DNA from 2 places in the Mediterraneibacter sp. NSJ-151 genome. Region 2 is predicted to be linked to the other one. Evidence: a T-box and tRNA genes for the amino acid it is inferred to sense, from the RefSeq annotation. Region 2 holds a T-box; the other holds one or more tRNA genes.

Region 1 (6,788 bases), on a different contig from region 2:
ATGGCAAAAGAGCAATGTAATTGTTTGCCGGGTTTTACTTTTAATGTCTTTAAAAGTTGTTCAAGGTGTAAAATTCGAACCATAATGGCTGGCTTTTTTTCTTGAGTATCAATCAAAGAAGCATAAATTTTTATATTACCGGAAATATTTTTCTCAGTTTTTAACTGGATGACAGATTGTTCCATTGCACTTTCATATCCAGGAAGAAAAAGCGGCTCCATAATTTCCAATCCGTCTTCCATCATATAAGTAAATATACCAATCAATTTATCTTCTTCAAAAACCATTCGGATACCGCCAAGTTCACTTTGCCGTTCTAATAAAAGCGATTGATAATATGCGCTGTCTCGCAATGTACAGATTTGCCAGTTTTTCTCTATGTTCTCGGTGTAGAAAGCAGCAATCCTTTCACAATCAAAAAAAGTCGCCTCTACGCTTTTGTATCCATCTATATTCTTAACATCTGTCAGTGTTGTATGATCCTGATCATAAACAAAGCGAAAATCATATGGCGTGTAAATAGATTCTGCAGCAGGCATTAAAAATGTAAAAGGCTCTTTGCGTTTGTACATATCTGATAAGCTTTGGCGTAATAGAGTGCCCATATATCCTTTTTTTCGGTGAAGCGGTTTTGTTGCAACACCAACAATGTAACTTCCTTGGAATTGTGTATCTTCAAGTTTTAAGGCATAGGGGTTTAAATGTAGCATGGAACAAATTTCCTGGTCATTTTCGATCACATATATTTCATTGTCCTTCGCTTTCATAAAGTAATAATAATCCAAAAATTTCTTTGAATCTTCATTGAAAATCTCTTCCCACAAAGCTCTTGTCAGATTATGCTCATTTAGTTCTAACTTCCTTGTTTTCATAACCTTTTTACTGCTCCTTTTGACATCCCTGACAATTGGTACATGCTCTGTCAAAAGTTACATCATAGCTACTATAGTTTGTTAATTTCTCCAGTGCGCAGATTGCCTGAGAAGAAATGCCCTCCCCGCTTCCGGTAAAACCAAGGCCCTCCTCTGTCGTTGCTTTAACATTTACCTGCTCTATCGTTATATTTAATGCTTCGGCAATGTTTTCACGCATCTGGTCAATATATGGTCGCATCTTAGGTTTCTGTGCAATGATAGTTGCATCAATATTTTCTATAATATATTGATTTTCATCTAATAATTTTGCGACATGCTCTAATAATTTTATACTGGAGATTCCTTTGTATTTATCATCGGAATCCGGAAAATGTTTTCCTATATCTCCAAGTGCGGCAGCGCCAAGAAGTGCATCCATAATTGCATGTAAAAGGACATCTGCATCAGAATGACCAAGCAGTCCTTTTTCATAAGGAATTGTAACTCCGCCTAATATCAAATCTCTGTTTTCTACTAATTTGTGAACATCATAGCCCATCCCTACTCGCATGTTTTATTTCTCCTCGTAATCTGATTCTTTATTATCCTCGTTGTTACCCTGTTTGAGTTCTTTCATACCTGCTTCTAATTCAGCCGGTGATGGCATTGGTGCAGTGCGGCTTTGTGTGAGTACGCGTTGTCTGCGCTGTTCCATTTTTTGCAATGCAGCCTCAGCAGCTTCCGCACGTTTTTGCTCCTCTTGCTCTGCTTTTTTTGATGAAACCATTCTTTTGATGATCCAGATAGTATAACCGGCTCCAATGATAACAAAGATGATTCCCATAAAAAGTTTAAATGCCAAATCGCTTGGGTGTGCAGCAAGTGTTTCCCTAATAAGATTAACACCGATAAATGCTAAATACATTCCCAGCATAAGTCTTAGAATATAGTTTGTCTTTTTGTTCATATCTCTATCCTCCGTTTTTCCATATCTGATATTTGGGATATGGCAATACATTTAAAGCTATTGTATCATGTAACATACTTTTTCGGCAATATAAACACGAAATGGTTTGGAATTTTGTTTCAAATTAAAAAAGGAATGGAAAAGAAAAAGACCTAGCACAATGCTAAGTCTTTTTAGTAGCGGAAACTGGATTTGAACCAGCGACACCACGGGTATGAACCGTGTGCTCTAGCCAACTGAGCTATTCCGCCATGATATGTATATATTGAAATTCTATGGGACCTACAGGGCTCGAACCTGTGACCCTCTGCTTGTAAGGCAGATGCTCTCCCAGCTGAGCTAAGATCCCAAGAAGCAATACTTGGTAAGTTCCAAAGAACTCACTAGGCTAGTATAACAACAATGTTGCAAACTGTCAACATGCTTTAGCCAAATAGCGGAAACTGGATTTGAACCAGCGACACCACGGGTATGAACCGTGTGCTCTAGCCAACTGAGCTATTCCGCCATATATCTTACTGATAATCATTAAGATTATGGGACCTACAGGGCTCGAACCTGTGACCCTCTGCTTGTAAGGCAGATGCTCTCCCAGCTGAGCTAAGATCCCTTATTATCAGTGATTGGTGCGTTTCTCTCGCAACCGACTTCGTTAGTATACAATTATATCCAGTAAATGTCAACACCTTTTTATAATTTTTTTGATTTTTTCTAAAAGTATCTATATTTTCTACAATTTATATGCTTTATATATAGAAAAAGGGATGTATCTGACCCCTATTATCAGATACACCCTTTTTCAAAGTTGTACAATTTAAGGTTTTATTATATAAAATATTTATTTGAAATATTTTACACCGGATTCAAATATCTTGAGGTCCTGTTCTCCATAAATATTAATAGCAACAGAATCTCCACGTCGCTCAGAATGAGCCATTTTACCAAGTACTCTTCCATCCGGACTTGTTATTCCTTCAATCGCATAGTAGGATCCATTTACGTTCCATTCTTCATCCATACTGATATTTCCTTCTGGATCACAATACTGTATAGCTACCTGTCCGTTTGCAAAAAGTTTTTCAATCCACTCATCATTTGCTACAAAACGACCCTCACCATGAGATGCCGGGTTAGTATATACACCGCCTAATTGTGCATTCTGAAGCCATGGTGATTTATTTGTAACAACTTTTGTATATACCATTTTAGAAATGTGGCGACCGATTGTGTTATATGTTAATGTTGGTGAATCTTCATTCTGTCCGACAATCTGTCCATATGGTACAAGACCAAGTTTGATCAATGCCTGGAATCCATTACAAATTCCAAGAGCGAGTCCATCACGTTCGTTAAGCAATTTTTCTACAGCTTCTTTGATTTTCGCATTCTGGAATGCAGTTGCAAAGAATTTTGCGGAACCATCCGGCTCGTCTCCTGCGCTGAATCCACCTGGGAACATAATCATTTGAGCCTGAGAAATAGCCTTCTCAAATTCATCTACGGATTCACGGATTCCAGTTGCATCTAAGTTTTTAAATACTTTTGTAATGACCTTAGCACCGGCTCTTTCAAAAGCTTTCTTACTATCATATTCACAGTTTGTTCCTGGGAAAACAGGAATAAATACTGTTGGCTGAGCAAGCTTATGGCTGCAAATATGAATATCTGATGTATTGAACAGGCGTTCCTTAATCTTTTCATCACTGCTTGTAGCAGATTTTGTGGCAAATACTTTTTCTAATGGCTCTTCCCATGCTGCTTTGGCTTCTGCAAGAGTAATTTCGGCATCACCATATTTGAACAGTTTATTTTCGCTTACCTCACCGATTATTTTATAATCTACAGTTAATTTATCTAATTTGTCAGCAGCTACTTCTGCTACAAGATCTCCAAAAGCAGGGGCAAAGGCATCCATGGCAGAGAGCTCTGAATTCAATTCTACTCCAAGACCATTACCAAATGCCATTTTACTTACAGCAGAGATGATTCCGTGACGATCAAGTGCATATGCGGATACAATAGCTCCATTATGGATATCATCTGCAAATTTACCATATTGATCCATAATCTGCTCATATACTGGTAAATCATATTTATTACGTTCTGTTTTGACAAGAATTAATTTATTGCCTGCTTTTTTCAATTCAGGTGTGATAATCTCTTTTTCAGTTGCCATATCTACAGCGAATGATACAAGTGTTGGTGGTACATCAATATCCTGGAATGTTCCTGACATACTATCTTTACCGCCAATTGATGGAAGCCCAAATCCAAGCTGTGCATCATATGCTCCGAGAAGTGCAGCGAATGGCTGGCTCCATCTCTTAGGATCTTCTGTCATACGACGGAAATATTCCTGGAATGTAAAACGAATCTTTTTGTAATCCCCTCCGGCTGCTACAATCTTTGCAATAGATTCTACAACAGCATAAATAGCTCCATGGTAAGGACTCCAGCTTGAAAGATATGGGTCAAATCCAAAACTCATCATAGATACTGCATCTGTTGTTCCATTTAAAACAGGAACTTTAGCAACCATAGCCTGTGTCTCTGTCATCTGATATTTTCCACCGTGTGGCATAAATACAGAGCCTGCTCCGATAGAACCGTCAAACATTTCGACAAGTCCTTTCTGCGAACATACATTTAAATCTTTTAAAACGTCAAGCCATTTTGCTTTTACATCAGTTACTTCCTGTTTCTGGAAAACAGATTCTTCAAGCGATGGGATATCCACTGCTACATTTGTTTCCTGATGTGCACCGTTTGTATCCAAAAATGCGCGTGAAAGATTAACGATTTCTTTTCCTCTCCATGTAAGAACAAGTCTTGGACTTTCTGTTACGACAGCAACTTCTGTAGCCTCAAGGTTTTCTTCTTTTGCATATGCCATGAATTCTTCAACATCTTTTGGATCAACAACAACGGCCATACGCTCCTGCGATTCAGAAATCGCAATCTCTGTTCCGTCTAAGCCGGCATATTTTTTAGGAACTTTATCTAAATCTACTCTAAGACCATCTGCCAATTCGCCGATTGCAACAGAAACACCACCGGCACCAAAATCGTTACATTTTTTAATTAATTTACTAACTTCTTCTCGGCGGAATAAGCGTTGGATTTTACGTTCTGTTGGTGGATTACCTTTCTGGACTTCTGCTCCACATGTTTCAATAGACTGCTCTGTATGTACCTTGGAAGATCCTGTTGCACCACCACATCCATCACGGCCTGTGCGTCCACCAAGTAAGATGATGATATCACCCGGGTCAGATGTTTCACGAATAACAGCACGTCTTGGAGCGGCTCCCAGTACAGCTCCGATCTCCATACGTTTTGCAACATAATTTGGATGATAGATTTCTTTTACGGCACCTGTTGCAAGACCAATCTGATTTCCGTATGAGCTATATCCTTTTGCAGCACCACGAACGAGTTTTTTCTGTGGAAGTTTACCTTTTAATGTCTCTTTGACAGACACTGTCGGATCAGCAGCACCTGTTACACGCATAGCCTGATATACATAAGTACGGCCAGAAAGTGGGTCACGTATTGCACCGCCAAGACAAGTTGCAGCACCACCAAATGGTTCAATTTCTGTAGGGTGATTGTGAGTCTCGTTTTTGAAGTTGATCAGCCATTCTTCCTCTACACCATCTACTTTTATTGGAACAACGATACTACATGCATTGATCTCATCTGATTCTTCCTGATCCTGTAATTTACCCTCTTTTTTGAGTTTACGCATTGCCATTAATGCAAGATCCATCAGACACACAAACTTATCTTCACGACCTGCAAAAATTTCACTATGATCTTTTAAGTATTGTTTATAAGTATTTTCGATAGGTTCTCTGAGGTCTCCATCATCAAAACTTACTGATTTTAACTCTGTAGAAAATGTTGTATGACGACAATGATCAGACCAGTATGTATCCAGAACACGGATTTCTGTCATGGAAGGATCTCTTTTTTCTTCATTTGCATAATATCCCTGAATATGCTGGAAATCTTTAAATGTCATAGCTAAACCAAGTGAATCATACAATGCCTTCAATTCCTCTTCTGGCATTTCTTTAAAACCATCAAAAATTTTCACATCAGCAGGCTCATCAAAGACAGTGACAAGTGTTTCTGGTTTGTCGAAACCAGTTTCACGAGAATCTACAGGGTTGATGCAGTGATGCTTGATGGCTTCTAATTCCGCATCTGTTATATCTCCTTCGATAACATAAGTTATTGCAGTTCTTACAACCGGACGTTCATCTTCTTTAATGAATTGCAGACACTGTTCTGCTGAATCAGCTCGCTGGTCAAACTGACCTGGAAGAGATTCTACAGAAAATGCAGTTTCATTTTCTTTCATAGGAAATGTTTCATTATATAAAATATCAACAGGGGCTTCTGCAAATACGCCATGACAAGCTTTTTCAAAAGTTTCATCAGAAACATTCTCTATATCATAACGGATCAGAACACGAACACCTGTCACATCAGGTACTCCAAGATAATGTTTGATCTCATGACGCAGCTCTTTTGCCTGTACTGCAAAATCAGCCTTTTTTTCAACATATACACGTTTTACATTACTCATATTGGTTCTCCTTTGCATGTAATCTATTTTCTACATGTCATTTTTCGTTTCTATGTTACAATCCTATCACAAATCAGATGATAAGTGAAATTAATATAACTAAACTCATTGATAAGTTTTGCTTAAATTTGCATGGTTCTTCTAATTGCTTTTTTATAATTTTTACTTTATAATATAAGTATCTTTTATTAGGAGGACTAATTAATGATGGATATTAATTACGAATTGTATAAAGTGTTTTATCATGTCGCGTCTACTTTAAATTTTTCAGAGGCTTCAAAACAATTATTTATTTCACAATCAGCCGTCAGTCAATCTATAAAAACACTGGAGAAGAAATTAGATCAGACATTATTTATTCGTAGTACTAAGC
Region 2 (6,788 bases):
TGCACCATATCCCAATTTTTCCAGTGATGATGCCGCACTTTCAATTATTTTTGTCTTTGCATAAGTTTTATATGGATACTCTCCAGGTCCGAAGAAACGCATACTCATTCCTGTAAGCACTTCAAACTCTGTATTTGCAGTTCCTGCCCCTACAGACGGCACCTTAAAATATCCTGATGAATATTCACTATATAATTTGCGCAAATTCGGAATTGGATCTTCTGAAAACTGCAGCCATTCTACTTCTGTCGGATCAAAATAAGACTCTAACTGTACAAATAGAATGTTCGGTTTGTCTTCATCTGACAGACTTGTCTCACTTACATTCAGCGCACCATCTTTATTGATAGCTTCCATCGTCTCTTTGCTGTAACCTGCCGGTTCGGATATTCCCGTATTAAATACACTCGCTGTAAAACAGTATGGGAATCCATAATCTTCATAAGCAAATGCAATATTTCCAAAATAATTTGAAATCACACGTTTATCAATTGCCACATCCGTAAGTACAACATATCCCAGTAAACTTACAATCAATCCACAAAGTGCAGCAACCCTATGCATCTTACCGGTATACTGTCCACCACGTCTCCACATTGAAATCACCCATATTACTACTGCAATGATTCCAATGATCAACATGATCAATTCCATTTTTCCAAAATAATTTCCTGTCAACGAAATGGCATCTGACAATACTTTTAAATCCTGTGCATTAAATGGTGTTACACGTTTCATTAACATATACCCATTTGTAATACCCAGTATCAGCCAGAATACACTAATCAGAATACGGGCAAATACCCGTCGCCTCACCAGATATACAATCATCAATGTTGCAAATATCAGATAAGCATTGAATAAAAATACTTTTGGCGTCTCTATCATATAGAGCCATGCCTGAATCAACGAATGTCTTGAAATCCCCTCTATAAAGAAATTCAAAATACATGCTAAAAGGAAATGAAATACCAGCGAAAATCGATTCATAAATCGGTACACCGGCTGCATCTTCTTTGCAAACTTGCTGTTTCTTCTTTCCTCAAGAATTCGTTGTCGTCGTGCTTTACTCTCTTTCCAATGTGCCTTGATATCTTCCTTTTTCAAATTTTTTATCTTATGAAATGTACCTTTGATATCCGGCTTTTTTATGTGCACCTTCTTCATTGATATCCTCTCTGTTCTAATCTGTCACGTTATCTCTTACATGTTTTTTTAGTCTATAAGACATTGTTCCAAAATGTCCAAAACGGGGATAATCAACATATACTGTCAATCCATCCCCATCTCAGATATATCATTTACCGACATTTTAAATCTGTATATTCTATCGCTTTAATCCTTCCAGACGTTCCTGAACCTGTGCCAGCATCTGTGTGTATTTTTCCAGTTTTTCTTTTTCTTCCTGTACTTTTGCTTCTGGTGCTTTGCTTACAAAACGTTCATTTGAAAGCATACCTTTCGCTCTTGCGATTTCTTTTGTGAGCTTCTCTTCTTCTTTTTTCAGGCGCTCTAATTCCTGCTCAAAATCAACCAGCTCTTCCATTGGAAGATATACAGTTGCTCCTGGAACTACGATCGATACTGCATCATCTGCAACATCTTTCTTTTCGTAGTGAAGAATAATGTCACTTGCAAGCATCAGTGGTTTTACAGAATTTTTAAATACTTCCAGAGCTTCCATTAAGGATTTATTGCTGCTGACAATATAAACTTTTGTACGTTTATTGTTTGGAACATTCATCTCTGCACGCATATTTCTGATTCCGCGTGTAATTGCTTTTACATGCTCCATTACCTCTGTTGCTCTTGGGAATTCCCATTCCTCTTTATACTCAGGCCATTTTGACATCATCAAAGATTCTTCTTCCGGTACAAGTGCACCATAAATCTCTTCTGTGATAAATGGCATAAATGGATGAAGTAATTTCAATGCCTGTCCAAGAACTGTCTTAAGTACCCACAAAACACACTGTGCTGACTGTGAATCCTCTTCTGCATGGTAAATACGATATTTTGCAATCTCTACATACCAGTCACAGAACTCATCCCAGATGAAATCATGTACTTTCTGAACTGCGATTCCGAGTTCAAATTTGTCCATGTTCTCTGTCATTTCTTTTGTCAGACTGTTTACTTTTGACAGAATCCATCTGTCTGCCGGTTTTAACAAGAAATCTTCTGGCTCTTCTACTACATTTTTCTCCATATTCATCATAATGAATCGAGATGCATTCCATACTTTATTTGCAAAATTACGGCTTGCCTCAACACGTTCATTATAGAAACGCATATCATTACCAGGTGCATTGCCTGTAACCAGTGTCAGACGAAGTGCATCTGCACCATACTGATCGATAATCTCCAGTGGATCGATACCATTTCCAAGAGATTTACTCATCTTACGTCCCTGTGAATCACGAACTAATCCATGGATCAATACTGTATTAAACGGACACTTTCCTGTATGCTCAATTCCTGAGAATACCATACGGATTACCCAGAAGAAAATGATATCATATCCTGTTACAAGTACATCTGTTGGATAGAAGTAATCTAAATCTTCTGTTTTCTCCGGCCAGCCAAGTGTAGAAAATGGCCACAATGCTGAACTGAACCATGTATCCAGAGTATCTTCATCCTGTGTGAAATGTGTACATCCACAATGTGGGCATTTTTCCGGTGCTTCTTTTGCTACTACAAATTCACCGCATTCATCACAATAATATGCAGGGATTCTGTGTCCCCACCAGATCTGACGTGAAATACACCAGTCTTTGATATTCTCTAGCCAGTGCAGATAAATCTTATCAAAACGTTCCGGAACAAACTTTAATTCTCCGCTCTTCAAAGCTTCAATCGCTGGTTTTGCAAGTTCTTCCATCTTTACAAACCACTGCTGTTTAATCAATGGCTCTACTGTTGTTCCGCAACGGTCATGTGTTCCTACATTGTGAGAATGTGGAACTACTTTCACAAGATATCCCTGTGCATCCAGATCTGCTACGATTGCTTTTCTTGCTTCATAGCGGTCCATTCCTGCATATTTGCCACCTTTATCATTAATTGTAGCATCATCATTCATGATATTAATCTCTGGAAGATTATGACGTTTTCCAACTTCAAAGTCATTCGGGTCATGTGCAGGTGTGATCTTAACCGCACCAGTTCCAAACTCTTTATCTACATAATAATCTGCAACGATTGGAATTTCTTTGTTAACTAATGGAAGCAATACATTCTTACCAACGATATCTTTATATCTCTCGTCATCTGGATGTACGGCGATCGCACTATCTCCAAGCATTGTCTCTGGACGTGTTGTAGCAATCTCAAGGAATCTGTCTGTTCCTACGATTGGATACTTAATATGCCAGAAATTACCATTCTGCTCTTCATGTTCTACCTCTGCATCAGACAACGATGTCTTACACTTCGGACACCAGTTAATGATACGAGAACCTTTGTAAATATATCCTTTTTCATACAGATTAATAAACACTTCCTCTACAGCTTTAGAACATCCCTCGTCCATTGTAAAACGTTCTCTGTCCCAGTCGCAGGAAATACCCAGTTTCTTCAACTGATTTTCAATTGTTCCCGCATACTCTTCTTTCCACTGCCATGTACGCTCCAAGAATCCCTCGCGTCCAAGTTCTTTCTTATCAATTCCTTCTGCCTTTAACTGATTTGTTACTTTTACTTCTGTAGAAATGGCAGCATGGTCTGTTCCCGGAATCCATAATGCATTGTATCCCTGCATTCTCTTATAACGGATCAGAATATCCTGTAATGTATTGTCTAACGCATGTCCCATATGAAGCTTACCAGTAATATTCGGTGGTGGCATTACCGTTGTAAATGGTTTCTTACTGCGGTCTACTTCCGCATGAAAATATTTGTTCTCACACCATCTTTCATATGTCTTTTGCTCAATTGCTTTTGGATCATAAGTTTTTGCCAGTTCTTTACTCACAATTTTCATGATGTCCTCCTTTTGTTTTCATATTATTTTATTTTTTTTGATTTGTCACTATGAGTCACAATTTTTTCACATAAAGTGGAAATAAAAAAAGCCCTTCATATACTTCCGTACATAAAGGGCGAATCATCGCGGTACCACCTTAAGTTCATATACAGACAACTCTTCTGTATACCTCTTTGTTCTATAACGTAAACAACCACGAGATATCCTACTTAATTTCAAATATCCAATTCCAAAGCTACCTTCCACAACCCTTTTTCGAAATCATCTCACAGCCTTTGGATGATTCTCTCTGACGACAGTAATTGCGTACTCCTCTTTTTCATTATCTTTATATCTTATTCATATTGATTAGAATACTATCTTCTAACGCACATTATACTATAACTTTCAAGGGAGGTTTTGTCAAGATGTTAGAATATATTTGATTCACGAAATTGCTATTTAGTTCATTAAGTGGCAATACGTTCCTTACAAAAAATTGATATAAGAATTCTTGCTCAGATTCCATGAGCGGGAGACACATAAGAGCGTGAATTTTTGCTAAAAGCAAATGAATTTGAATTCAAACTTGCTGCTACGCAGCTTCAAACATGTTCGTTCAAATTCATTAACACAAAAATTCACGCTCTAAGTGTCTCCAGCGCCCATTTCATATTCGCTCGAATTTCTTATATCAATTTTTTTGCAAGTAATGTATTGGCTCAAGTTGTGAAGTAAATAACAACAAAGGATATTGAGCGACAATATCTGCGATAGTGGATTTTAGAGCATTGAAGATGCAAAATTTTGATGGAGAACATCCGCAAAGCATTGAAAAAGCAAGTTGAAGATGCATAATTTTACTGGGGAGCATCTTCACGTTATAGAAAATGTGGGATGTAGATGCAAAATTTGCAAAGGGAGTATCTTTAAATCCCATAAAAGGCAAGATGCAGATGCAATTGTACATGACAGGCAGGCTTAAAAGTATCTGCAAGTTCGAAGAAAAGCAAGTTGCAGATACTTTGGTCAAGAAAAGAGCATCTGCAACAGCGAATATCAAGGGATTGCAGATACATCAGCTACCAAAAGAGCATCTGCACAAGCAAATAAACCGAGAATATAGATACATCAGATACCAGAAAAGTAAATCCCTCATCGCTCCACCTATTTCAATCACGATACACCACAAAGCAAGAAAAAGACTATGCAATCCAGCGAATTGGAGTCGGGCTTGCCCGACGAAGCTGAGCGAGAGTGCATAGTCTTTTTCTTGCTTGGGGCTGTCATGAACTAAATAGCAATCCTCACATATGGACTTACAATTGTATTTCCCTGCGAATCAACTCCTCCTGTCCCACTAAAGAACCACAAGTACATCTGATCCACCTGATCTTCATCTACGACATAAATCAATGTATAATCCAGTTCTTCTCCTGCTGCAAGTGGGTGCCACAGAGCTTGTTTTAAACGCTGATTTTCATCTGTATAGCACATCTTATCAAAGTAAACTGGAAAACTGCTGCCATCTGAAGACATCCATTGTAATGAATAATTCTCGTTCACTGATACATAAGAATCATCCGCTTTTACTATTGTGCCATCTTCCATAGAAGCTAATGTTGTCAAATCCGGTGCGATAGGTACTCCATCTTCTTTGTTCCATTCGCTTTGTGTATCTCCGCAATTTTTTGCTGTCATGTGAACGATTACATACTTCGAATTTACTTTTTCTATTCCTTCAATTTCACCATTTTCATTCAAGACACCTCTGTCATGTGATTTTAATGTTCCATCTTCATTCATCCATGGTGCCATTTCATTTTCGTAGTCGATGAAATTTTCTTTTGGATATTCAGCTAATGAAATGCTATCTGCCACCTCTACCGAATTTACAACAAAGCGAATATCCTCTACCTCGTTTTTTAATGCTTCATCTTCTAGCATTGGATTTGTTATTTCATCACCAATCTCATAAATATCTTCCGCCGCAATTTTCTTTAGACCTACTTTTTCTTTTTCTAATTTTTTCTGCTCTGCCTTCGCTTCTTTGATTTCTTCCTCTGTTGCATATGGAACCACCTCGTCAAGCACTGTCACTTTTAAACCTTCGGCAACCTTCAATATCTCTTCATATGGCAAATCACTTCTGCTCCATATCTGGATCGCATACCCTTCATTTTCATCATACAGATAAATATTTTTAACTGTATCATCACTATCAATATAAAAATCTTCACTGACATATACATCGACCTGCTGTTCTCCCAGGTTCATAACCTTCTGCTGCTGGCTTCTTTTATAATTCATAAATTCTTCTGTCTGTCCCATTCGTTCAATATAATCCAGCTCTGATGCATTCATCGGAATAATACTGATTCCGCCACCTGTTTTATCATTATGCCATTTTCCATAATTCGCAGTATTTTCACCTCCACATTCATACCCTTCCGGCATATATGTTGGCTCTACGGAAATTGCATGTGCTTCTTTTGTATGGTCTACCTGAAATGTATATTGAATGGAATCGCCTTTCTCTGATTTCAATACGGCCATATACTTATTAGCTGCAAATCCAACAACACTAAGGCCGGCTGTTACTGCAACCGCTGCCACTGCAATTTTCCAAGTATGATATTTACTTGTGGATTTCTTATTATGATGAATCCCAAGACATTCATACGTATCCTTGATACGCTGATTTACGTATTCCGGAGTTTCTATATCTTCTGATAAAATCTTTTTAATTTCCTGATCTGAATATTCTCTTTTCACACGATTTTCTTTTTTATTATTCATAAAATCCTTAGACATACGCTCA

What was found. A T-box is a leader RNA that pairs with one kind of tRNA and senses whether it is charged. The one in region 2 lies ahead of LQE94_RS10785 (valine--tRNA ligase), so its partner is inferred to be a tRNA-Val.
Region 1: it has a tRNA-Val gene. The T-box ahead of LQE94_RS10785 (valine--tRNA ligase) is inferred to sense a tRNA for this amino acid. The anticodon was not compared.

The regions. Positions count from the first base shown of each region.
Region 1 covers NZ_JAKVPP010000003.1:107,423-114,210, forward strand. The annotation lists gene LQE94_RS03925 (GNAT family N-acetyltransferase) at 1-872, opposite strand, end outside; gene ispF (2-C-methyl-D-erythritol 2,4-cyclodiphosphate synthase) at 880-1,425, opposite strand; gene LQE94_RS03935 (hypothetical protein) at 1,429-1,821, opposite strand; tRNA gene LQE94_RS03940 (tRNA-Met) at 1,999-2,072, opposite strand; tRNA gene LQE94_RS03945 (tRNA-Val) at 2,098-2,170, opposite strand; tRNA gene LQE94_RS03950 (tRNA-Met) at 2,256-2,329, opposite strand; tRNA gene LQE94_RS03955 (tRNA-Val) at 2,359-2,431, opposite strand; gene LQE94_RS03960 (phosphoribosylformylglycinamidine synthase) at 2,660-6,415, opposite strand; gene LQE94_RS03965 (LysR family transcriptional regulator) at 6,620-6,788, shown strand, end outside.
Region 2 covers NZ_JAKVPP010000009.1:128,035-134,822, reverse strand. The annotation lists gene LQE94_RS10790 (LTA synthase family protein) at 1-1,167, opposite strand, end outside; gene LQE94_RS10785 (valine--tRNA ligase) at 1,328-3,976, opposite strand; T-box leader at 4,097-4,320, opposite strand; gene LQE94_RS10780 (DUF4367 domain-containing protein) at 5,261-6,781, opposite strand; gene LQE94_RS10775 (RNA polymerase sigma factor) at 6,786-6,788, opposite strand, start outside.